2 regions of the Pseudoalteromonas sp. SR41-4 genome follow, and region 2 is predicted to be linked to the other one. Evidence: predicted binding sites of a transcription regulator. Region 2 holds the regulator's gene; the other holds the start of a gene.

Region 1 (11,383 bases), on a different contig from region 2:
TTCGCCTTCGCAAATGCTACAAGATGAGTATTTACAATTACAGCACCAAGAAAGTCTATTAAACGACAAGTTTGTGGCTGAGCAAGAATGCGATGCAGTGACATTAGATGGCGAGCATATTAGCTTGTTGCTCAATGCTGGTTTGGAACTCAATACTGAAAAAGCTAACACCAAAGTCTGTGATGGCGTTGGCTTATACCGAACTGAAGCCTGGTTTATGCAAAAAGGCCAGTTTCCATCACAAATAGAACAAGAGAATTGGTATCGCGAAGTATTAGCCAGTTATCATCCAGAACCTGTAGTGATGCGTACGCTTGATATTGGTGGTGATAAAGCACTTGATTACTTTGATATTACTGAAGAAAACCCATTTTTAGGCTGGCGGGGTATTCGTGTCACATTGGACCACCCAGAGATCTTTTTAGATCAGCTCAAAGCCATGGTTAGAGCAAATATTGGTTTAGGTAATTTAAAAATTATGCTGCCAATGATAAGCGGTACCGAAGAGGTTGATGAATCTTTAGCGTTGTTAGAGCAAGCCTATTTTGAACTGGAAGAAAAATACCCAGAGCAAGCCATTGAACGCCCAGAGATTGGCGTAATGTTAGAAGTCCCTTCAAGTGTATTTATGCTCCCTGAATGGTCTAAAAAAGTAGATTTTTGTTCTGTGGGTAGTAACGATTTGACGCAATACTTACTTGCCGTCGATCGTTCTAATGCGCGTGTTGCTGATTTATTTAATCCCTATCATCCTGCGGTATTAAGAGTACTGCAAAAAGTTGCAAAAGAGTGTCAGCAATATGAAATGTCCTTTAGTTTATGTGGTGAATTAGGTGGCGATCCTGAAGGTGCAATACTGCTGATTGCGATGGGTTATCGACGCTTGAGTATGAACTATTCATCATTAAGTAAAGTTAAATGGGTATTAAGACGTTTAAAAGCCAGCGATATGGAAGCATTACTGGCGGAGTGTTTAGCACAATCTACTGCAAAACAAGTGCTTAGGTTAACGCGTAATTTTATGATTGAGCATCAACTTGGTGAATTATTTTATACCCCAAATCAGGCTTCTTAGTAGCCTAAACGAGTGCTGTAAAGATTCGATATAATCGATTAGTATATGCATATAATAAATTCAATTTTATAAGAGTGTACGATGCATGATTTAGTTATCCTGATTATCAGCTGCGCGCTATTAGGTTGTGTGGTTGGTTTTTTAGCTGGGTTATTAGGCATTGGCGGCGGATTAATTATTGTGCCAGTACTGAGTTCATTATTAGTGCATTTTAATGTTGTTGCGGTTGATCATGTACTGGTTATTGCTATTGCTACCTCGCTTGCCTCTATTTTATTCACTTCAACGTCATCTGCATTAGCGCACCATAAGAATCAAAATGTGCCATGGGAAATTGCGCCTTGGGTTATGTCTGGCGTTGGACTTGGTGCTCTGATCAGTGGTTTTGCCGCGAGTTTAATTCCAGAACAGTTATTACGCATCGTTTTTGCTGTTAGTGTGGTGTTTATTGCTGCTCGTATGGTGTTGTCTGCTCGTAATAAACCTGTCGCGGTCAAACCTATGCCAAGAGGCCCAATTATTGGCGCTATTAGTGCAGTGATGGGCGGATTATCAGGTTTGATTGGTATTGGTGGCGGCGCATTGATTGTGCCGCTACTACATTATTTTTCAGTTGATATTAAAAAAGCCATAGGCTGCGCGGCAGCATGTGGCATTGTGATTGCGTTATTTGGCTCTGTGGGGTATATCAGCGCTGGTTGGCAAGTAACCGATTTACAACATGGCTTTGCAGGTTTTGTGTATTTACCAGCATTATTAGGTATAGTGATAACTTCGTGGTTTATGGCACCAATTGGAGCCAAAGCAACGCATTATTTACCTGTTTCAACGATAAAAAAAGTGTTCGCGGTGTTACTGGTTATTATCGCGCTTCAAATGGTTTTTAGTTAAGGTTTAATTTTTATGGCTCTTGAATTTCCAGACATCAATCCGATTATTTTCTCTGTCGGTCCTCTCAGCGTACGTTGGTACGGTTTAATGTATTTAATTGGTTTTGCTTTTGCGATGTGGTGGGCAAATAGGCAAGCGGCTAAACCTAACTCGGGGTGGACAAAAGAAGAGGTCAGTGATTTACTGTTCTACGGTATGTTGGGAGTCATTCTGGGTGGTCGGATTGGCTATGTACTGTTTTATCAATTTAGTTATTTTTTAGAAAATCCACTGTATTTATTTAGAATCGATCAAGGTGGTATGTCTTTCCACGGTGGCACTTTAGGGGTGATAACCGCTATTTGTGTGTTTGCCTGGACACGTAAAAAACAGTTACTTGCAGTGGGGGATTTTGTTGCTCCGCTAGTGCCGGTTGGCCTTTTAGCAGGGCGTATTGGTAACTTTATTAACGGCGAATTATGGGGCAGAACTACCGATGTACCATGGGCTATGGTATTCCCAACTGGTGGTCCACTGGCGCGTCACCCATCACAGTTGTATGAGGCATTTTTAGAAGGCCTAGTGCTGTTTATTATTCTGTATGTGTTTACAAAAAAGCCACGTCCAGCGGGCAGCGTAGGCGGATTATTTTTACTAGGCTACGGGGTATTTAGATTTTGCGTTGAGTACGTACGTGAACCCGATGCGCATTTAGGTTTATTTGGCGGCTTTATTTCAATGGGGCAAATATTGTCATTGCCGATGGTCATCGCAGGCCTAGGTTTGATAATATGGGCGTATAAAAAGCCACAGCCAGCTGTTGCCAGCAAAGCTTAATAAAAGAAGTTAACAATGAAACAATATTTAGAATTATGTCAGCGCATCGTTGATGAAGGCGTATGGGTTGAAAATAAACGTACAGGAACTCGTTGCTTAACGGTTATCAATGCCGAGCTTGAGTATGATGTGGCAAATAATAAGTTCCCAATGATCACTACCCGTAAAAGTTACTACAAGGCGGCGATAGCTGAATTGTTAGGTTATTTACGTGGTTATAGTAGCGCTGCGCAATTTCGTGACATAGGTTGCATGACTTGGGATGCTAATGCCAATGAAAACCAAGCATGGTTAAATAATCCGAACCGCCAAGGTGAGGATGACATGGGCCGAGTATATGGCGTACAAGCTCGTGATTGGCAACGCCCTGATGGCACTGCGTTAGATCAGTTGAAAAAAGTCATTGATAATTTAAAAAATGGTGTGGATGACAGAGGCGAGATCATCACTTTTTATAATCCGGGTGAATTTGAGTTAGGGTGTTTGCGCCCATGTATGCACACGCATACTTTTTCGCTTCTTGGCGATACGCTTTATTTAACCTCGTATCAGCGTAGTTGTGATGTGCCACTTGGTTTGAACTTCAATCAAATTCAATGTTTTGTATTGCTTGCACTGGTCGCGCAGATCACTGGCCACAAAGCAGGTAAGGCCTATCATAAAATCGTTAATGCCCATATTTATGAGAACCAACTGGAATTAATGCGCGATGTGCAGTTACAGCGTGAGCCATTTGCATCACCTACGTTGACGATTAATCCAAATATTAAATCACTCGAAGATATCGAAACGTGGGTCACCCGTGATGACTTTGAGGTAAATGGCTATCAATGCCACGATGCAATTAAATACCCGTTTTCAGTGTAACAATTAATAAGCATCATAGTTTTAAGGAGAGAATAATGAAAGCAGTGATCCCAGTTGCAGGACTTGGCACCCGTATGTTGCCAGCTACTAAAGCTATTCCAAAAGAGATGTTACCGATTGTAGATAAACCCTTGATTCAATATGTAGTTAATGAAGCGGTTGCTGCGGGTATTAAAGAAATTGTATTAGTGACTCACTCTAGTAAAAACTCTATTGAAAACCATTTTGATACCAGCTTTGAGTTAGAAGCAACGCTAGAGAAGCGGGTTAAGCGTCAGTTACTTGCTGAAGTACAAGCTATTTGTCCAAAAGATGTGACAATTATTCACGTTCGCCAAGGTGAAGCAAAAGGGTTAGGGCACGCAATAAACTGCGCTGCGCCGATTATTGGTAACGAACCGTTTGTGGTTATTTTACCAGACGTAATTATTGATGACGTTGAAAGCGATCTTCAAAAAGATAATTTAGCTGAAATGATTACTCGCTTTAATGCAAACGGCGAAAGCCAAATAATGGTTGAGCCTGTGCCTATGCAGGATGTTGATAAGTTTGGTGTGGTCGATTTAGGCGACGTAAAGCTTGAACAAGGGCAAAGCGCAGCGATCCTTAATATGGTTGAAAAACCTCCTGTGCATAGCGCACCATCAAATTTGGCTGTGGTAGGTCGTTATGTGCTAAGTAAAAATATTTGGCCATTACTTGCAAAAACTCCCGCAGGCGCCGGCGACGAAATTCAGTTAACAGACGCAATTGCTATGTTGATGGAAAAAGAATCTGTTGCTGCTTATGCGATAAAAGGGCGTAGTCATGATTGTGGTAGTAAGTTGGGCTATTTAAAAGCTACTATTGAATTTGCACTGCGTCGTGATGAATTTAAAGATGAACTAAGTGATTTTATTAAAACCTTAGTTTAAGCTCATTTATTGAGCCTAACTTATAAAAGTGCCTTAGTGGCACTTTTTTATTGCTTAAAAATCCTGAAACTGGCACTGACTTTGCTTATAATATGGCATTATTTATTTTTGATGCTAACAGATGATGTGTTTTAAAAAGCAAGCTTGGTATACCACAGTGTGGGTTACAGCAACTGTCTGGCTTAGTGGGTGCAGTAGTATTAATGCTAACTCGGTGGAACAGCAGCCTGCATTAATTTCTGATCAACAAGTCAAAGAGTATGTTCAGCAATGGCACTCGCAACAAGAGAGTATTACTCGTTTAGCTGCGATGGAGGAAGACTTGCAACTATTAATAATGGCACTTTCCTCTCAAACTGATATTGCAGAAAACCCAGCGGTGCTTCGCGAAGATAATGTTACGGTGGCTCATTATGCTGAAAAAATACAGACCCCTGATACTGCTAACTCCTCAAAAAATATCGAAAACCGCCCCCAGCCACTGTATAACAATTCACTGCCAGGCGCGCAACTTGGGCTGTATTTAAAACCGCAAAGAGTGAGAACACAAATAACAAAGTTACAGCAGCAATATCCACAGGCATTTAGCCAATTAGATTTTGTAATGACTGAGCGTCAAAATAAAGGTGTTACCATGTATGGGTTACGAGTTGGGCCATTTCAAAATTATACTGAGGCCAATCTATTTTGTTCTTTAGCGCAAAGTTTAGGCCAAAAATGCCTGAGTGCTCCGTTTGTTGGTGAGCCACTTTAACTAAGCCAATTATTTATCTGATTTTTATGTAATTAATCTTAAAGTAATTGTTCTAATTGCCGATAAATCTTATGATAGGGGCTCTTTATGGTAATGCCCCATTTTTATAAGGATTTAATATGAAACGATCTCTTGCTATTATTAGCGCTTTTTCTTTAATTCACTCTTTTCCTACATTAGCGACAAGCGCTGACTTTTCTGCAACAGTTAAAGTACAAAACACTGTTGTTTTAAGTAAGGGGGAAGATCTTAGTTTTGGTACTATACGTGCTGTAGCACAAGCTGATGGCGTCAAATTTGCGACACTGACAATTAACCCCAACCCTAATGCAGCAATTAAAACCACTAAAAATGATGACGGAGATGCTTTAATTTCAGTCATTGAAGAAGGTTCACCTGCTACTTTTACAGTGTCAGATGTAGTACCTAATGCGGCACTTACTATTACTAAACCAGGCACAGGAAGGCTTGAATCTGCATCAAAAGGAGCGGGTGAGCCGCAATTCTCAATTGATGGTTGGAAGTTCTTTATTACTAGTGGACCAAACATAAACACGGCTTATGACGAGACAACGCCAAACTTAATCGCCAGTGAAAAAGGTGAAGTTGAATTTGCTATTGGTGCCACATTGTCTACAGATAACTTAGTAACAACAGTACCTTACAAAGATGTTGAATACACAGGTACTTTCCAAATCGAAGTCGCTTATTAAATCGCTTCTAGTGCGACTTTTACCTTATGCAGTGGCTGTAAGTATTTTAATTTACAGCCCTAACCATTTCGCAAATACCATAGAGCAACAGTCGCTTGATTTTGGCACGTTAGTCATACCAAGTAACAGTAATGTTAGTTCCGTGATAATCAAAGCGAACGGTGACATAAATACTATGGGTAAAATTTATGTACTAGAGAAAGGACGACCTGCTGAGCTATTACTAACCAATTTTCCTGCACATACAGAATTAACTATGCAATTAGTTAATTCTGTAACCTTACAGCACAACGCACAGGGTAGCAGCAGCGCCGATTTTGAAGTACGTCTTAATGGCTTTCCAAAATCTACCATCACTGATGATTTAGGTGAGGCGAAAGTGTTTATTGGCGGCACATTAATAACAAAACCTAGTAGTAAAAGTTATTCAGATGGCGACTACTCCTCAACTACTAACCTAGAAATTTCGATTGACTACTAAGGACTGATATGTTCAATAAATTAACAGTGATGTGTGTGCTACTAACAGCATTTTTTAGCCAAATGGCCATGGCAAACTTATTGATTTCACCTACCCGTGTTACTTTTGATGAACGCCAGCGTAGTGCTAAAGTCACGGTGATCAATAATTCTGATGAACAACGTACGTATCGAGTAGTTTGGAGTGAAAAACAAGCTTTACCAGGTGGGGGTTATAATAATTTAGCGCAAGTGACCGAAAACAGTTTATCGCCAATGACACGTTTATCCCCTAAGCAAGTGACCTTAGCAGCAGGTGAAAAACAAACCGTTAAAATTGCAATTCGAAAGCCAAAAGATTTGCAGCAAGGCGAATACCGCTCGCACTTATTATTTCAAGCTCTACCTAACGAAAATAAAGAGCAAAAATCAGGAATACAGATCAACATGATTATGAGCTTTAGTATTCCCGTTGTTTACCGTGAGCAGCCAGAACAACCTAATGTTACGATCACTCAGGCAAAGATTATAAAAAATGCCAATCAGACCAAGCCAAAAATTCAAGTTCAACTGCAACGACATAACAACTTTAGTAGTTATGGAAAACTCAGCGCTTATATAAAAACAGCATCAGGCGAGAATGAGAAAGTGGCTGAAATTAGCAATTTAAGCCTGTATCCAGAAGTTGATACTACCATTGCAACACTGAGCCTATTTAAAGATAAACAGCTGCCAACACAGGGCAGTATTTTCCTAGATTATCAAGGTGCTGAAGAATATAAAGGGGTTGATTTTGCTTCATACACACTCGCTATTGGGAAATAATCTTAAGCGTTATTAAGCGAATAAAGTGATCCGTATATTTACTCTTGGGCTTTTATTTTTAAGCTCAATGAGTTTTGCTAGTGCTGTGCAAACTGCTGATGTGTTGCGCACACTTAAAGCTATTCAAACTAAATTAAATCAACCGCACCCGAAAGTGAGTGCACAGCAGCCCGTTATAGCCGAACACAGGCAACCTGCAGCACAGCGCATTGCCGCCGGTGAATTTTTACTCTTTTCGCTGCACTTAAACGGTGAATATCTTGGTGAAGCATTTGCGATTAAAAGCGAACAAGGTGTGTTATTGGGGTTATCGGGTTTAGTCGAAATATTACAACTGGCTATTAATGTTGATATTGCAAATGGCACCGCTTCAGGTTGGTTTATCAATGAAGCAAACTTATTTACACTAAATGCTACTGAACCTAAACAATTAATTTTTAATAATCAAGTCGTTACGCTATCTTCGCAGCAACTACTAATTGATGATGATATTTATATTGATGCGGCCGTTTTACAGCGCGCCTTCTCAGTTGCTATTATCCCTGATTATGCGAATTTAACGCTAGAGCTTACAACGGAGCAATTGTTTCCTGTTGCTGCGCAACAACAAAGGCAAAAGCGTTTGTTTAACAACCAGCGTAAAGGGGATAACCAACCTACACAACCTTGGAAGGCTAGTCCCTATCAGGCGGTTTCAATGCCAGTGGCTGATTTACAGCTAAATTATCGTCGTGATAATGATAGCAGCCGTACAAGTTATTCATTATTAGGCGCACAAGATTTTGCGTACCTTTCAGCAGAATATTTTTTAGCAGGACGTGAACAAGATTTACTGACTGACTCTCGGCTGACATTCTCTAAACAAGATGTTAATAACAGCTTACTCGGTGTTTTTGCAGCCAGCGAGTTGGAGTTTGGTGATATCACTGCAACGCAAGTAGGTAGTCGTTATAACGGTCAATATGGCCGTGGTTTTAAGTTTTCAAATTATCAGTTAGATCGCAAAATAGATAACAATCGGATTAATCTCACAGGCGCTATCCAGCCTGGTTGGGATGTTGAGCTTTATCGTAATGGCATTTTAATTGAACAACAGTTAAGCCTTGCATATGGCCGTTATATATTCGATAGTATTGATTTACTGTATGGTGAAAATAACTTTGAGTTGATCTTTTATGGTCCTCAAGGGCAAGTTGAACGCAAAACAGAATATTACTTTATTGACGGTAATCAATTGGCGCAAGGAGAAGCTGCATACGAAATATCAGTATCAGAGCAAGGTAAACGATTACTAGGAAGTGAAAGTAATTCACAACAAAGTGGCTGGTTAGCGGCAGGGCGATACGAACGTGGTTTGACTGATAATATCGCGATTTACACCGGGGCTATGGCGCAAAAGCGTGAGGACGATGAATTTTATCAATTTGCTTTTGGCACTAATATCAACTTGTTTGAAAGAATGTTGATTAATTTAGACTACGAGCAAAATAACCAACAACAAAATGAATTAGAACTCACAGCAAGAACCCAACTGGCCGATCAATCACTGCTGTTTACCGTTACAGATCGCTCGGATCAACAGCAAGACTTGCAAAGTTATCAATTCGATATGTCGGGTGAGTTGATGCAAAATCGTTATGGTCGTCTTAATTATCAAAACAACTTTTTATTGCAGCATTCAAGCTCAGGTCGCGACCTACAACAAGCTTATAATCGTTTTAATTATAGTTACTCAGGCTTCTCTGTGAACAACCTATTGCAATGGCAAAATGTAAATGAGCAAAGCAAAGTATATGGGGCAACCCGTGTGCAAGGACGAATAGGGCGTTTATATAGCCGTTTTGGTTTTGATTATTTATTATCGCCAGACAGTGATATTTTAAGTTACCAAGCTGAATTTAATCGCAGTATTACTGCAAAGTTACAAGCCGAGCTCACACTTAAAAATACCCTAAATGAGAATATCCAATCAGCGGACTTGGGCCTTAATTGGCAAAATGATGATTTTAATTTAAGCAGCACCATTAACTACGACAGTAATGATAATTGGCTTTTTAGTTTATATAGCCGTTTTAGTTTTGGTTATGACGCTGAAAATAACCGCGCCTTTATGTCAAACCGCAGTCTAACCAGTACCGGTAGTCTACTGGTTAAAGTATTTTTAGATCAAAATAACAACGGCATTATGGATCCTGACGAGCAAGGTGTTGCAGGTATAAAAGTAAAAGGGCTGCAAAATTATCGCCAAGCAATAACCGATGAAAATGGCATTGCATTGTTAACCTCAATGCCAGCTAATCGCACCACAGATATTGTGCTCGATAGAGACAGCTTCCCCGATCCGTTTTTTGTGCCTGCCAATGAGGGCTTTTCAATCACGCCAAGAGCAGGATTTATTGAATACATGGATTACCCGCTAAATAACGCCAGCGAAATTGAAGGGGTGGTGTATCAGCAGCAAGGCGATCACACTTATGTGCAGCCTTATGCAAAAATAACCTTGTTAGATCAAAACGATAAAGAAGTTGCCAACACCCAAGCGGCTTATGATGGCTATTATTTGTTTACCGACCTACGGCCAGGGCAGTATCGGGCTGTGGTTGACGATAGCTTTAAAGAACGTAAAGCATTAAAAAACACCCAGCAAGTAACAGTTGATTTATCAGCAAAAGGGGATGTGTTGGTTGGGGTTGATTTTACTTTAAAATCACTTGAAGAATTGTCGGGTACTATTGTGAATGCGGGGAATTTTTCATCGTTAATGATGTTAAAGGCATACTTACGTTTGATAAGCCCACGCTTAAAATTACAACAGCAAGACGTGTTTTATATTCATGACCAACAGCAAAGTAAGTACATACTCGCTTTAGCATACGCTAAGCAAGCACAGCCTGAATTTACGGATCTTTGTCAGTCATTAATAAAACAAAGATTGAAGTGTGATATTGAACAACGAACAATACTTCATTAAAGGAATAGCAATGAATATCAAACAATCGTTTAGTGTAATGCAATCAGCCGTATTAATAATGAGTTTAATTATATTATCTGGCTGTATCAGCACGACGGATAGCGCGCAAAAAAGTACCAGCAGTACAGCTGAAACTAATCATGAAACCTATGTGCAGATCACGCAACAAGAGCTACAACAGTTACAAACTAGCTCTGCACAGTGGCAAGCGATTAAACCCGATCTCGAACGGTTATTACTGATTGAAAGTGATTTGAATTTATTGATAGCACAGTTAACCGCGATAGCAAATGATGACGAGAACACAGGTAAGAAGAGCCATTCATCTGCTGCCTTGGCATCACAGCAAGTACCGTTAGATAGACCTGCGCAATCTATAGCAACACAGTCAAACATAACTAACAACGCGCTTTTTGCGCTGCAAATTATTGCGGTCACTCAACAATCGCAATTAGCTCCAAGCTGGCAAACAATTCAACAAAAAGTACCGAGTTTATTGTCAGATAAATTTACCACCAATGTCGAAACTGCTCAGGTAAAAGGCATGACTTATTACCGCTTAAAAATCGGGGCATACCAATATCAAAAAAACGCCCAAGCTGATTGTGATAAATTAAAGCTACAACAGCTCAACTGCATGGTGACTCACTACACAGATAACCCAATAAAATTATAAATAGGCATAATACTTGCTTTGTTATTGCCATGTTTAGTGAGGATGGCAATTATGCGCCTTTTGTTATGTTTATTATTGCTGAGTCTAACTGCGTGTAGTTTAACGCAAGAAAAACCGCCAGCACCAAGTACCAATGCCCCAAAAGCAACAATGGCACCTTATACTGTGCATCAGTATGTGAGCGACTTGAGTAGTCAATTGAGCCATGTGCAAGGGCCGTTTAAAAGCTCTGCACGGATTGCCGTTACTAGCTTTTACTTAGCCAACGCGCTAGATAGTGAGCTGGCACAAGGGCAGGGCGCTGGGCTGAGTCAGCAAATTCAAGAAAGCTTACTTACTCAGTTTACCCAACTTGGCTATAACACTATTGAATATCGCCTTGAAAAACACCTTAATTTAGCCAGCAACGCAGATGGTATATT
Region 2 (11,383 bases):
CTGAGTTGGAACAGATGTTGCATCAGTCACTACAAAATGCAGGCGACGAAGGTGCCGGAATAGAGCCAGGACTTGCAGAGCGACTTCAACAATCATTAAATGAAGCGCATCAAAACCAAGAAATGGCCGGTGAACCTTCGATATTGCTAACGTCAGGAATGTTACGCACTGTGTTATCTCGTTTTGTTAAGTACACCATTCCAGGATTGCGAGTGATGTCTTATCAAGAGGTACCAGACGAAAGACAGATCAAGATTGTCAGCTCAGTAGGCCAATAATCGGATTTTAAAGGGGTTGAACCATGAAAATAAAACGTTTTTTTGCTAAAGATATGCGCACCGCACTGAAAGAAGTTAAAGATGAACTCGGTGTAGATGCTGTAATCATGTCAAATAAAAAATTAGCCAATGGGGTAGAGATTGTTGCCGCCGTTGATTATGAAAAAGCAGCCCCGAAAGCACCGGCACAACCACATGTTGCTAAGGCGCAACCGCAAACGAATGCTAACTTTGTTAAACCTGCGCCACAACGTGCGCAGCATGAGCCGCAAGCTGCGGTAGCTGATAGCTTACAAGCATTATTAGAGCGCCAATCACCGCGTCCACGCTCACCTGAGCTTGCGTCTATGTTTAGCCAGTCAGGGATTGATACATCTACTCAGTATCAACCACAGCAACAACATCAAGCACAGCAAGCTCGCCATGAACCACAAGCGCATAGTGACTTTGCTCGTCGCGATACTGCGCCGCGTCCACAAACGCAAGCACATAGCTTAGGTTTTGATGATGATCTAGAAAGTGGTTTTGATGATTTAGATACTCCAATGCTAACAAAAAGTGCAGCCAAAACAGATGAAATCACCGCTATGCGTGATGAAATGGCTGCGATGCGTCAATTACTTGAGTATCAGGTATCGGGTTTGATGCAACAAGATTTAGCGCGTCGCGATCCTACTCGCGCATGCATGATCGATCGTTTAGTTGGAATGGGTATCGACAGTGAAGTTGCAGAGCAAATGGCCTGCTTTATTCCGGACGATGTGTCACGTCAGCAAGCCTGGCAAGCACTATTGCAAATGGTTGAAAACCAAATGCATACTACAAATAACGAAATCCTTCGCCAAGGCGGGGTATATGCACTTGTTGGTCCTACTGGGGTAGGTAAAACTACAACCGTGGCAAAACTTGCAGCCCTTGGCGCACAAAAATATGGCGCAGATAAAGTTGCGCTAATTACCACTGATACTTACCGTATTGGCGCTTATGAACAGTTAGCTACTTATGGCCGGATCATCGGTTGTGGTGTAAAACAAGTTAAAGATGCCAATGAATTAGCAGAAGTTTTATATCATTTACGAAATAAGCGTCTAGTATTAATAGATACTGCGGGAATGAGCCAACGTGATTTACGTTTAACTGAGCAGCTAAATACACTAATGCGTAATCAACGTGTCGATATTCGCAATTATTTAGTGCTCAGTGCGACCGCACAAATTAATGTTTTACAAGAAACCGTAAGACATTTTAAGAAGGTACAATTAAGTGGCTGTATTTTCACTAAATTAGACGAATCATTAAGTTTAGGTGAGATTATTAGTATAGCGATTCAAAATCGCCTTCCAATAGGGTATCTTACTAACGGTCAGCGCGTTCCAGAGGACATTCGGGTCGCCAATGCAGAGAAATTAGTAAAAAAAGCAGAACAATTGTATTTAAAAAGAACAAAAGCACAACATTCACGACGCCAAGCAGTAGCGTCAAGCACAGTAGGGATGTATGATTAACACAGTATTAGATCAAGCAAGTGGCCTGCGTAAAATGAGTCAAAACAATAATAACGGCGTTAAAGTTATCGCTGTAACAGGTGGTAAAGGTGGCGTAGGGAAAACTAACGTCTCACTTAACACTGCGATTGCGTTGGGTCAGCTCGGAAACCGAGTGTTAGTTCTGGATGCCGATTTGGGTTTAGCAAATTGTGATGTGATGTTAGGGCTTCGGGTTGAACGTAATCTATCTCATGTACTATCAGGTGAATGTGAGCTCGATGAAATTTTAGTTGAAGGGCCTGCAGGAATTAAAATAGTACCAGCGACGTCAGGCTCACAAAGTATGGTGGAACTTTCTCCATCAGAACATGCTGGATTAATTCGTGCTTTTAGTGAGTTGAATACCGAATTTGATATATTAATTGTTGATACTGCTGCTGGTATCTCTGACATGGTATTAAGTTTTTCGCGCGCAGCGCAAGATGTCATGGTAGTAGTATGTGATGAACCGACCTCAATAACCGACGCTTATGCATTAATCAAAGTGTTGAGTCGTGAGCATGGTGTGTATAAGTTTAAAATAGTTGCTAATATGGTGCGCAGTATGCGTGAAGGCCACGAACTATTTGCTAAGCTCTCAAAAGTAACGGATCGCTTTTTGGATGTCTCAATGGAATTGGTTGCAACAGTCCCTTATGATGAAAACATGCGTAAAGCAACTCGTCGTCAAAAAGTAATTGTTGATTTATTTCCAAATTCTCCAGCGGCAATTGCATTTAAAACATTAGCGACAAAAGCAGTTAAATGGCCTATACCTAATCAACCATCTGGCCATTTAGAATTTTTCATAGAAAAATTAGTAAACGGCTAACTATGACGGCATCGGTGAATAAAGCGATGGGATATCAATCGACACAAAATTTAAATGTGATTGTTGAGCGACATGCTTCTTTAGTTAAAAAAGTGGCTTGTCATTTGATCGCTCGTTTACCCGCGAGTGTGCAACTCGATGATTTGATTCAATCGGGGATGATAGGGTTAATTGAAGCATCAAAAAACTTTGATGCGACTAAAGGTGCAAGCTTTGAAACCTTTGCAGGCATTCGTATTCGTGGTGCGATGCTGGATGAAATGCGCCGAGGTGATTGGGCTCCTCGCTCAGTGCACCGTAATAGCCGCAGAGTTGCTGAAGCGATTAGTGAGCTAGAAAGCAGCCTGAATCGAGAACCTAAAGATAGTGAAGTTGCTGAAAAACTTGATATTACGCTAGATGAGTACCATCATATTCTTAGTGATGTAAATTCAAGTAAGGTTTTAGGTATAGAAGACTTGGGAATTGATGAAGATGTTATCACACCAGTGGGACATGATTTAGCACTAGACAAGCCCTTTAATAACGTTAAAAATGAACGTTTTAATCAATCATTATTAACAGCTATACAATCTTTACCTGAACGAGATGGGTTAGTATTGTCGCTTTATTATAATGATGAAATGAATTTAAAAGAGATTGGACATATACTCGATGTAAGCGAATCGCGTGTGAGTCAGATACATGGTCAGGCGATGATTAAGCTCAAAGCAAAAATCAATGACTGGATTAACTAGTAGTAAGTAAATATAGGTTCAGACCTCACCGGAGGATGTTTTGGATAAAAACATGAAAATTCTTGTTGTTGATGATTTTTCGACGATGAGACGTATTATCAAAAATCTGTTAAGAGATTTGGGTTTTACAAATGTACAAGAAGCTGATGATGGCTCAACAGCTTTACCGATGTTGCAGAATCAAGAATTTGATTTTGTAGTAACAGATTGGAACATGCCTGGCATGCAAGGAATTGACCTCTTGCGCGCTATCAGGGCCGATGACAGCCTGAAACACATCCCTGTTTTAATGGTAACAGCAGAAGCTAAAAAAGAACAAATTGTTGCTGCTGCACAAGCTGGTGTTAACGGCTATATCGTTAAACCATTTACAGCCGCAACACTGAAAACCAAATTGGAAAAAGTGTTTGAGCGTTTAGGTTAAATAAATAGGAGAGGCTTATGTCAGCACCAGCTGCGCCTCAGATCAGTTTAGAACAAGCCCGGCAGCTTGTGGTTTACCTTGAAAATGGTGAACAAGATAAAGCTGATCAGTTAATTATTGATGCGGCGTCAAAAGAGCAATCAGAATTATTTGCCGAAGTAGGCAAACTTACGCGTCAGCTTCATGATGCGTTGAAAAATTTTGAGCTTGATACACGTTTAGCTGATTTGACCAAAGACGCACTCCCCGATGCTAAGCAGCGTCTAAACTATGTTATGGAAATGACAGAGAACGCTGCTAATAAAACCATGGATGCTGTAGAAGCAAGTTTACCAATTGCCCAACAGCTTGCAGATGATATTTCAGACATTAAACCCACTTGGGATCGTTTAATGAATCGTGAAATTGAGCTAGGTGAGTTTAAAACATTATGCCACAGCTTAGATAAGTTCATGAATAGCTCGCAAACTAAAACGGATGAGTTGCAAGGACTCATGACCAATGTCTTGATGGCACAAGATTTTCAAGATTTAACAGGTCAAGTGATCCGTCGAGTGATAGAGCTTGTTAGAGAAGTAGAAGACAGCTTGATCCACTTGTTGACAGCATTTGGTAGCCAAGATGATAGCGAAACAAAAACAATAGCACCAGTCATTGAAAAACCGCCTGCTGAAAATACACTTGCAGGCCCTGAAGGGCCAATTATTGATAAAGAATCTCGTGATGATGTTGTCTCAGGGCAAGATGATGTTGATGATTTATTATCAAGCTTGGGCTTCTAAGAGGAGAGAACTGCATGAGCTTTGAAGTCGATGAAGATATTTTACAAGATTTTCTAGTAGAGGCTGGAGAAATTCTTGAGCTTTTGTCAGAACAGCTGGTGGAGCTTGAAAATAACCCAGATGATACCGAATTACTCAATGCAATTTTCCGTGGTTTTCATACGGTAAAAGGCGGCGCAGGTTTTTTAAGTATGACTGAGCTAGTTGACGCTTGTCACGGTGCAGAAAACGTTTTCGATTTATTGCGTCAAGGTGTTCGTAAGGTTAATTCTGAGCTGATGGACGTGATCTTGCAAGCGCTCGATACTATCAACGAAATGTTTGCGACCATCCAAAGCCGAGAAAAACCAGAACCTGCAAATCCAGAGTTGCTGGCTGTGTTACATAAATTGGGATTGCCGCCAACTGCTGAAGAACTAACTGGCGCTGCTGAGCCTGCAGACGATACTCCTGTTGTTGATGCTGATGCTATTTTAGATGATTCTGATGATCCATTTGCATTTGACTTGTTATTTGATGGTCAAGTTGATAGCGATAAAAAAGATGTTCAAATCGATGATATATCAGAAGATGAATTTGAAAGTTTGCTAGATGAGCTGCATGGAAAAGGACAAAGTCCTGTAACTCCAGCAGTAACAGTTAGCAATGAGTCATCAAATAGTGATATTACTGATGACGAATTCGATAATTTATTAGATGAATTACATGGTGTTGGTAGCTTTGGTTTGGTCAGTAATAAAGATGCTGCAAGCACCGAAAATACTGCGCCTAAACCGCCCCAAGCGTCATCAGAGCCAACTAAAAGTAATAGTCCAGACGAGATCAGCGATGATGAGTTTGAAGCATTATTAGATGAATTGCACGGCAAAGGGAGTGCACCGCAAGCAGTTGCAGATACTGAGCCAACACCCGCTCAAAAACCAGTCCCTCCCCCAGCACCTGTTGCCGCAGCTAAACCTGCGCCTAAACCAGCAGTGTCTGAGCCTGCGAAAGCGGCTGAAAAGCCAGCTCCAGCGACAGCTGTTGCGAAAAAATCAGTTCCACCACAAGCTGATACCACTGTGCGCGTTGATACAAAACGCCTTGATCAAATAATGAATATGGTCGGTGAACTTGTGCTAGTGCGCAATCGCCTAGTCAGTTTAGCAACCAATACTGAAAGTGAAGCGATGGGTAAAGCCATTTCAAACCTTGATGTAGTAACTGCGGACTTGCAAGGTGCGGTGATGAAAACGCGGATGCAACCGATCAAGAAAGTGTTCGGTCGTTTCCCTCGCGTAGTACGTGATTTAGCCCGCAGTTTGAAAAAAGATATCAATTTATTGCTCGTGGGTGAAGAAACTGATTTAGATAAAAACTTAGTTGAGGCACTGGCAGATCCTTTAGTCCACTTGGTGCGTAACTCTGTAGACCACGGTATTGAAATGCCTGATGTGCGTGAAGCGGCAGGTAAAGCAAGGACTGGGACTGTAACTTTATCAGCATCGCAAGAAGGTGATCATATTTTGCTTACCATCCGAGATGATGGTGCTGGTATGGATCCCGAAAAGCTGAAAAAAATAGCAATCAATAAAGGGGTGCTTGATCACGAGCAAGCTGCTCGATTATCTGATACAGAAGCCTATAACCTTATTTTTGCACCAGGCTTTTCCACCAAAGAACAGATCTCTGATATTTCGGGTCGTGGTGTGGGTATGGATGTGGTGAAAACCAAAATTACCCAACTAAATGGTTCTGTGAGTATTCAATCTGAGCTAGGTGTAGGTACAATCCTAGAAATTAAAGTTCCGTTAACGTTGGCTATTTTGCCGACATTGATGGTGGTTGTCGGTGAGCAAACATTTGCATTACCACTGGCTGGTGTTAATGAAATATTCCACCTAGATCTAACTAAAACGAATGTAGTTGATGGCCAATTAACCATTATTGTTCGTAAGAAAGCACGACCGTTGTTTTATTTAGAACATTGGTTAGTCAAAGGTGCTGACAGATCATTACGCAAAGCTCAAGGCCATGTTGTAATTGTACAAATAGGTACGCAACAAGTTGGTTTTGTAGTGGATTCATTGATTGGTCAAGAAGAAGTTGTTATTAAACCGCTTGATGCTTTACTACAAGGAACACCTGGTATGGCAGGTGCAACGATCACGTCTGACGGTGGTATAGCGCTAATCTTAGATGTTCCAAACCTGTTAAAACATTACGCAGGTTAGTCCAATTCTTATCTTATTGTGAGAGCTATATATGGCTCTCACAGATAAAATTTACATAGAGTATGCCAATGGCAGTTAAAGTTTTAGTTGTTGATGATTCAAGTTTCTTTCGCCGCAGGGTGAGCGAAATACTCGAGCAAGATAAGGATATTGAAGTAATTGGTTTTGCGGTAAATGGCAGAGAAGCGGTAGACAAGACAAATCAATTGCGTCCAGATGTAATCACTATGGATGTTGAAATGCCTGTGCTTGATGGTATTAGTGCTGTAAAAGAGATCATGGCAGCAAATCCAACCCCAATTCTGATGTTCTCTTCCTTGACCCGTGATGGCGCAACAGCAACCTTAGACGCACTTGATGCGGGTGCTTTAGATTTTTTACCGAAAAAATTTGAAGACATTGCTCGTAATAATGAAGATGCGATTAAGTTATTACAAAATAAAGTAAAAGAAATTGGACGCAAGCGTCTATCACGCTTCAGTAGGCCGACACCGACATCAATACCTTCCGTTTCTGCAGGTACAACAAGTCGACCTGCGATAACTCAACCTGATAGAAGTTTTAACCGCAGCACAGCGCCCGCTTCGAACATTGCAGCTAATACACGTGCTTCGGGTAAGAAATATCAAATAGTTGCAATAGGCACCTCCACAGGGGGGCCTGTCGCACTGCAAACTATTTTGACTAAGTTGCCGGCCAATTTCCCACATCCCATTTTGTTAATACAGCATATGCCAGCTGCGTTTACGCCAGCATTTGCCGCTCGTTTAAATGGCTTGTGCAAAATAAAAGTAAAAGAAGCACAACAAGGCGACCGATTAATGCCAGGCGTCGCTTATCTAGCGCCAGGTGGTCAACAGATGCTGGTTGAGGGACGAGGTGGAAATCGCACGTTACGTGTTTTTGAGGACGACAGTGCGCGGATCACTTATAAGCCCAGTGTTGACGTTACTTTTGCTAGTACAGCCAAATCTTTTCAAGGTGATGTGTTAGCTGTGGTACTTACAGGCATGGGCGCTGATGGACGAGATGGTGCAAGAATGCTCAAACAAGCCGGCGCCACTATTTGGGCGCAAGATGAAAAAACCAGTGTGGTATATGGTATGCCACAGGCGGTTGCTAACGCTGGGCTATCGTCGGCAAGTATCGCACTTGAAGAGGTTGCTAATCGGTTAGTTCGAGAAATTGGTTGTGGATAAGTTGTCGTTTTTAGGCCTGTTCGTTGCACTTTTGGCGATTGGCTATGGTTACTCACTAGAGGGTGGGGTTGTAAGTGCTTTATTTAATGGCCCAGCATTAATTATTGTTTTGGGTGGTACGTTAGGTGCTGTAATGCTACAAACACCGGCACATACGTTTAATAAAGTCTTAAGAATAAGTCATTGGGTGTTTTTTCCTCCAAGTCATGATATCGACAGGGCAATTGAGCAAGTTAAAAGTTGGTCACAAAAAGCTCGCCAAGAAGGGTATTTAGCGCTTGAAGAAGTAGCATTAACACATCCAGACCCGTACGTTGCCAAAGGCCTGAGTTTATTGATTGATGGTAACAGCGAGCAAAAACTTAGAGATGCGTTAGAAATTGATTTATTGTTAGAAAGGGAACGTTTACTTGAAGCCAGCCGGGTGTACGAGGCGTTGGGCGGTTACAGTCCTACTATCGGTATATTAGGTGCAGTGCTTGGTCTGATCCAAGCAATGTCATTTATCACTGAGCCTGAAAAGTTAGGTGCGGGGGTTGCGACGGCTTTTATCGCGACCATCTATGGGGTTGGTTTAGCAAATTTACTGTTTTTACCCATGGCTAATAAGCTAAAACAACAAGTAGAACAAAAGATGCTGTTTCATGAGTTATTAGCTGAAGGAATTATTGCAATGAGCCAAGGTGATAGCCCTGTCAATATTGAGCTGAAACTTGAAGCGTATCGTGTAGAGCGTCCAAGTCAGCTGCAAGAATAATTATTATGATGCGCCGTCGACTTCGTCACTCATCGACCAAAAGTCAGCATACAGAACGTTGGCTAGTGTCGTACGCCGATTACATGACTATTATGTTTGCATTCTTTGTAGTGATGTATGCGATTGCGATTAATAAAGAAGAAAGCTTCCAAATTTTATCTGATTCGCTGGAGCAGGTTTTTGACAAGTCAGCTCGTCAGTATAGCCAAGAAGGCCAAGGTGTGACCGGTACTGGTTTATTAACCGACAGAGTAAGCCCAGAAAAAGAACTGTTGTTTGGTGAGAGTATTCAAAAGCAAGAAGTTGGCCCGCAGTTACTTGATGGCCAAAGCGACACCAGTAACATAAAACAAAAACACTTAGGTAAACCGCTAGATAGTTTATTAACTAAATTACAATCAGCTTTGATCGATGAAATACGCGATGGCGAAGCAAGTTTAGAGTTACACCAAGACTGGTTGATTATTGAGTTAAGCTCAGGAATGTTATTTTCCAGTGGCAGTGCTGTGGCGCATCAACGCGCGAAAGCAGTAATAAAATTAGTGAACGATATTATTGCTCCTGTAGATAACTACGTCAGAGTACGTGGTTATACCGATAATGAAACTATTCATAATGAAATGTTTCGTTCTAATTGGGAGCTATCTGTTGCAAGAGCGACCTCTATTTTAGTCGAACTTGATGCATTGGGTATCAACCCTGCGCGAATGGCCATCGAAGGTTACGGTCAGTATTCTCCTTTTTCTGATAATGATACAGAGCAAGGGCGCGCTGAAAATCGTAAAGTAGTCGTTGCATTATCAAAATATGGTTTACCACCCAAGCCCATTGTATCAATCGAGCAATCAGCAATAGAAACTGAAGCTGAGCAGCCAATTGAGTTGCCAAGTGATGATAACACTATTAAAGTGATCCAACTCCCACACGGTGGTATACGAATTACAACGCGCAACGAACAAAAATAAGGTGTGATGTGAAAATTTGGACGGTAGCAAATCAAAAAGGCGGAGTAGGGAAAACGACCACGGCTGTGAGTTTAGCTGGTATATTAGCGCTGCAAGGAAAGCGGGTATTACTGATTGATACCGATCCTCATGCATCTTTAACGTATTACTTTGGCATTGATTCAGAAGATTTAGAAGTTAGTGTGTATGATATATTTGCCCGTGGTAACACCATGGCAAGTGAAGAAATATTGCAAGCTTTGTGTCCATCGAACATAGACAACTTAGATATTCTTCCTGCAACTATGGCTATAGCGACACTCGATCGTAGTATGGGTAATAAGACCGGAATGGGGCTTATCTTAAAAAAAGCCTTAGCAAAAATTAGTGAGCATTATGATTATGCTATTTTAGATTGCCCGCCAGTGTTAGGTGTCTTAATGGTTAACGCATTGGCTGCAAGTGAGCGCATTTTAGTGCCAGTACAAACTGAGTTTTTAGCTCTCAAAGGGCTTGACCGAATGATGCGGACCATGGAATTAATGCAAAGCTCGCAATCAAAGCAGTATCAATATACCATTATCCCTACAATGTATGATAAGCGCACAAATGCATCCCTTGAAGCATATAAGACATTACAGCAAACGTACCAAGAAAAAGTATGGCCAGGGGTAATACCCGTAGACACTAAGTTCCGTGATGCAAGTTTAGCTCAACAAGTACCGATTCAGTATTGTCCACGCTCAAGAGGTGTTTATGCTTATCGCGCATTACTCGATTATTTGATTGAACAAGGTTAATGAATGAGTAAGCAATTATTTGCTAATGAAAAAGTAATGACCCAGTACTTGGGGGCTTTACTGTGCGAAGACGATGAGTCAACAGACTTACACCCGGTTGCAAAATTACTCGAACAAGTTCCATCCACAGAAAGTAGCAATAAAATGCCACTAAAGGCATCGCAGCAAACGATTGTGCAGCCAAACGCACTTGATGAGCCAAAGACGAGCCTTGAGAAAGAAATACCAGCGCAAATTACACCGCTCCTTGAGAAACCACAGATCCAAGCTAATATCAAAGATATAGCTAAAGTGAGCGAACAGTTAAATATTGCTAAAGACAAGACTCCTGTACAGCGTCAAGAAGATTATTTTGACGGCGAGTTTCAGGCGTTATTCTTTGAAGTGGCAGGGCTGACTCTCGCTGTACCATTAAAAGCATTAGGTGGTATTCATCAATTAGGTGAAGTTAATCAGCTTTTTGGTAAACCCAAGTGGTTTAAAGGAGTGATGCTAAATCGTGATGAGAATCTTAATGTAGTCGATACTGCTCGCTGGGTGATGCCAGAAAAGTATACCCAAGAGTTAGAAGACAAATTAAACTACCAATACTTAATTACTTTAGGTAATAGCCAATGGGGATTGTTGGCTGAAAAGCTAGTTAATAATATTACACTACGTAGTGAAGATGTAAAATGGCGAGCTAAAAGTGGCAAGCGGCCTTGGCTTGCAGGTGTAATTAAAGAAAAAATGTGTGCCTTAATTGATGTGCAAAGCTTAGGTCAATTATTAGAGCAAGGTTTAGATAGCCGCGACCAGTAACGATATTTGGAGTAATAACATGAGTGAACAAAGATTATTATCAAGCAGTAAAAATACCGATGGCAATGATGAAGTATTGCAGTGGGTAAC

What was found. Region 2 encodes FliA, which starts transcription of late flagellar genes. Its sites were predicted from a motif close to CTAAAGNTNNNNNNNNNNNNGCCGATA; they were not measured.
Region 1: the regulator FliA is predicted to act here: its motif matches at 5,356-5,382, upstream of H5180_RS07265 (DUF4402 domain-containing protein).

What each region holds. Positions count from the first base shown of each region.
Region 1 covers NZ_JACJEI010000006.1:213,165-224,547, forward strand. Annotated here, with positions in the region: gene ptsP (phosphoenolpyruvate--protein phosphotransferase) at 1-1,075, shown strand, start outside; gene H5180_RS07240 (sulfite exporter TauE/SafE family protein) at 1,157-1,966, shown strand; gene lgt (prolipoprotein diacylglyceryl transferase) at 1,979-2,782, shown strand; gene H5180_RS07250 (thymidylate synthase) at 2,798-3,649, shown strand; gene galU (UTP--glucose-1-phosphate uridylyltransferase GalU) at 3,685-4,563, shown strand; gene H5180_RS07260 (SPOR domain-containing protein) at 4,685-5,317, shown strand; gene H5180_RS07265 (DUF4402 domain-containing protein) at 5,437-6,030, shown strand; gene H5180_RS07270 (DUF4402 domain-containing protein) at 6,041-6,511, shown strand; gene H5180_RS07275 (molecular chaperone) at 6,520-7,314, shown strand; gene H5180_RS07280 (hypothetical protein) at 7,340-10,285, shown strand; gene H5180_RS07285 (SPOR domain-containing protein) at 10,296-10,961, shown strand; gene H5180_RS07290 (FlgO family outer membrane protein) at 11,013-11,383, shown strand, end outside.
Region 2 covers NZ_JACJEI010000013.1:64,931-76,313, forward strand. Annotated here, with positions in the region: gene flhA (flagellar biosynthesis protein FlhA) at 1-278, shown strand, start outside; gene flhF (flagellar biosynthesis protein FlhF) at 302-1,783, shown strand; gene H5180_RS12080 (MinD/ParA family protein) at 1,776-2,636, shown strand; gene H5180_RS12085 (RNA polymerase sigma factor FliA) at 2,663-3,373, shown strand; gene cheY (chemotaxis response regulator CheY) at 3,414-3,797, shown strand; gene H5180_RS12095 (protein phosphatase CheZ) at 3,815-4,579, shown strand; gene H5180_RS12100 (chemotaxis protein CheA) at 4,594-6,792, shown strand; gene H5180_RS12105 (chemotaxis response regulator protein-glutamate methylesterase) at 6,861-7,991, shown strand; gene H5180_RS12110 (flagellar motor protein) at 7,984-8,748, shown strand; gene H5180_RS12115 (flagellar motor protein MotB) at 8,754-9,713, shown strand; gene H5180_RS12120 (ParA family protein) at 9,722-10,492, shown strand; gene H5180_RS12125 (chemotaxis protein CheW) at 10,496-11,293, shown strand; gene H5180_RS12130 (chemotaxis protein CheW) at 11,313-11,383, shown strand, end outside.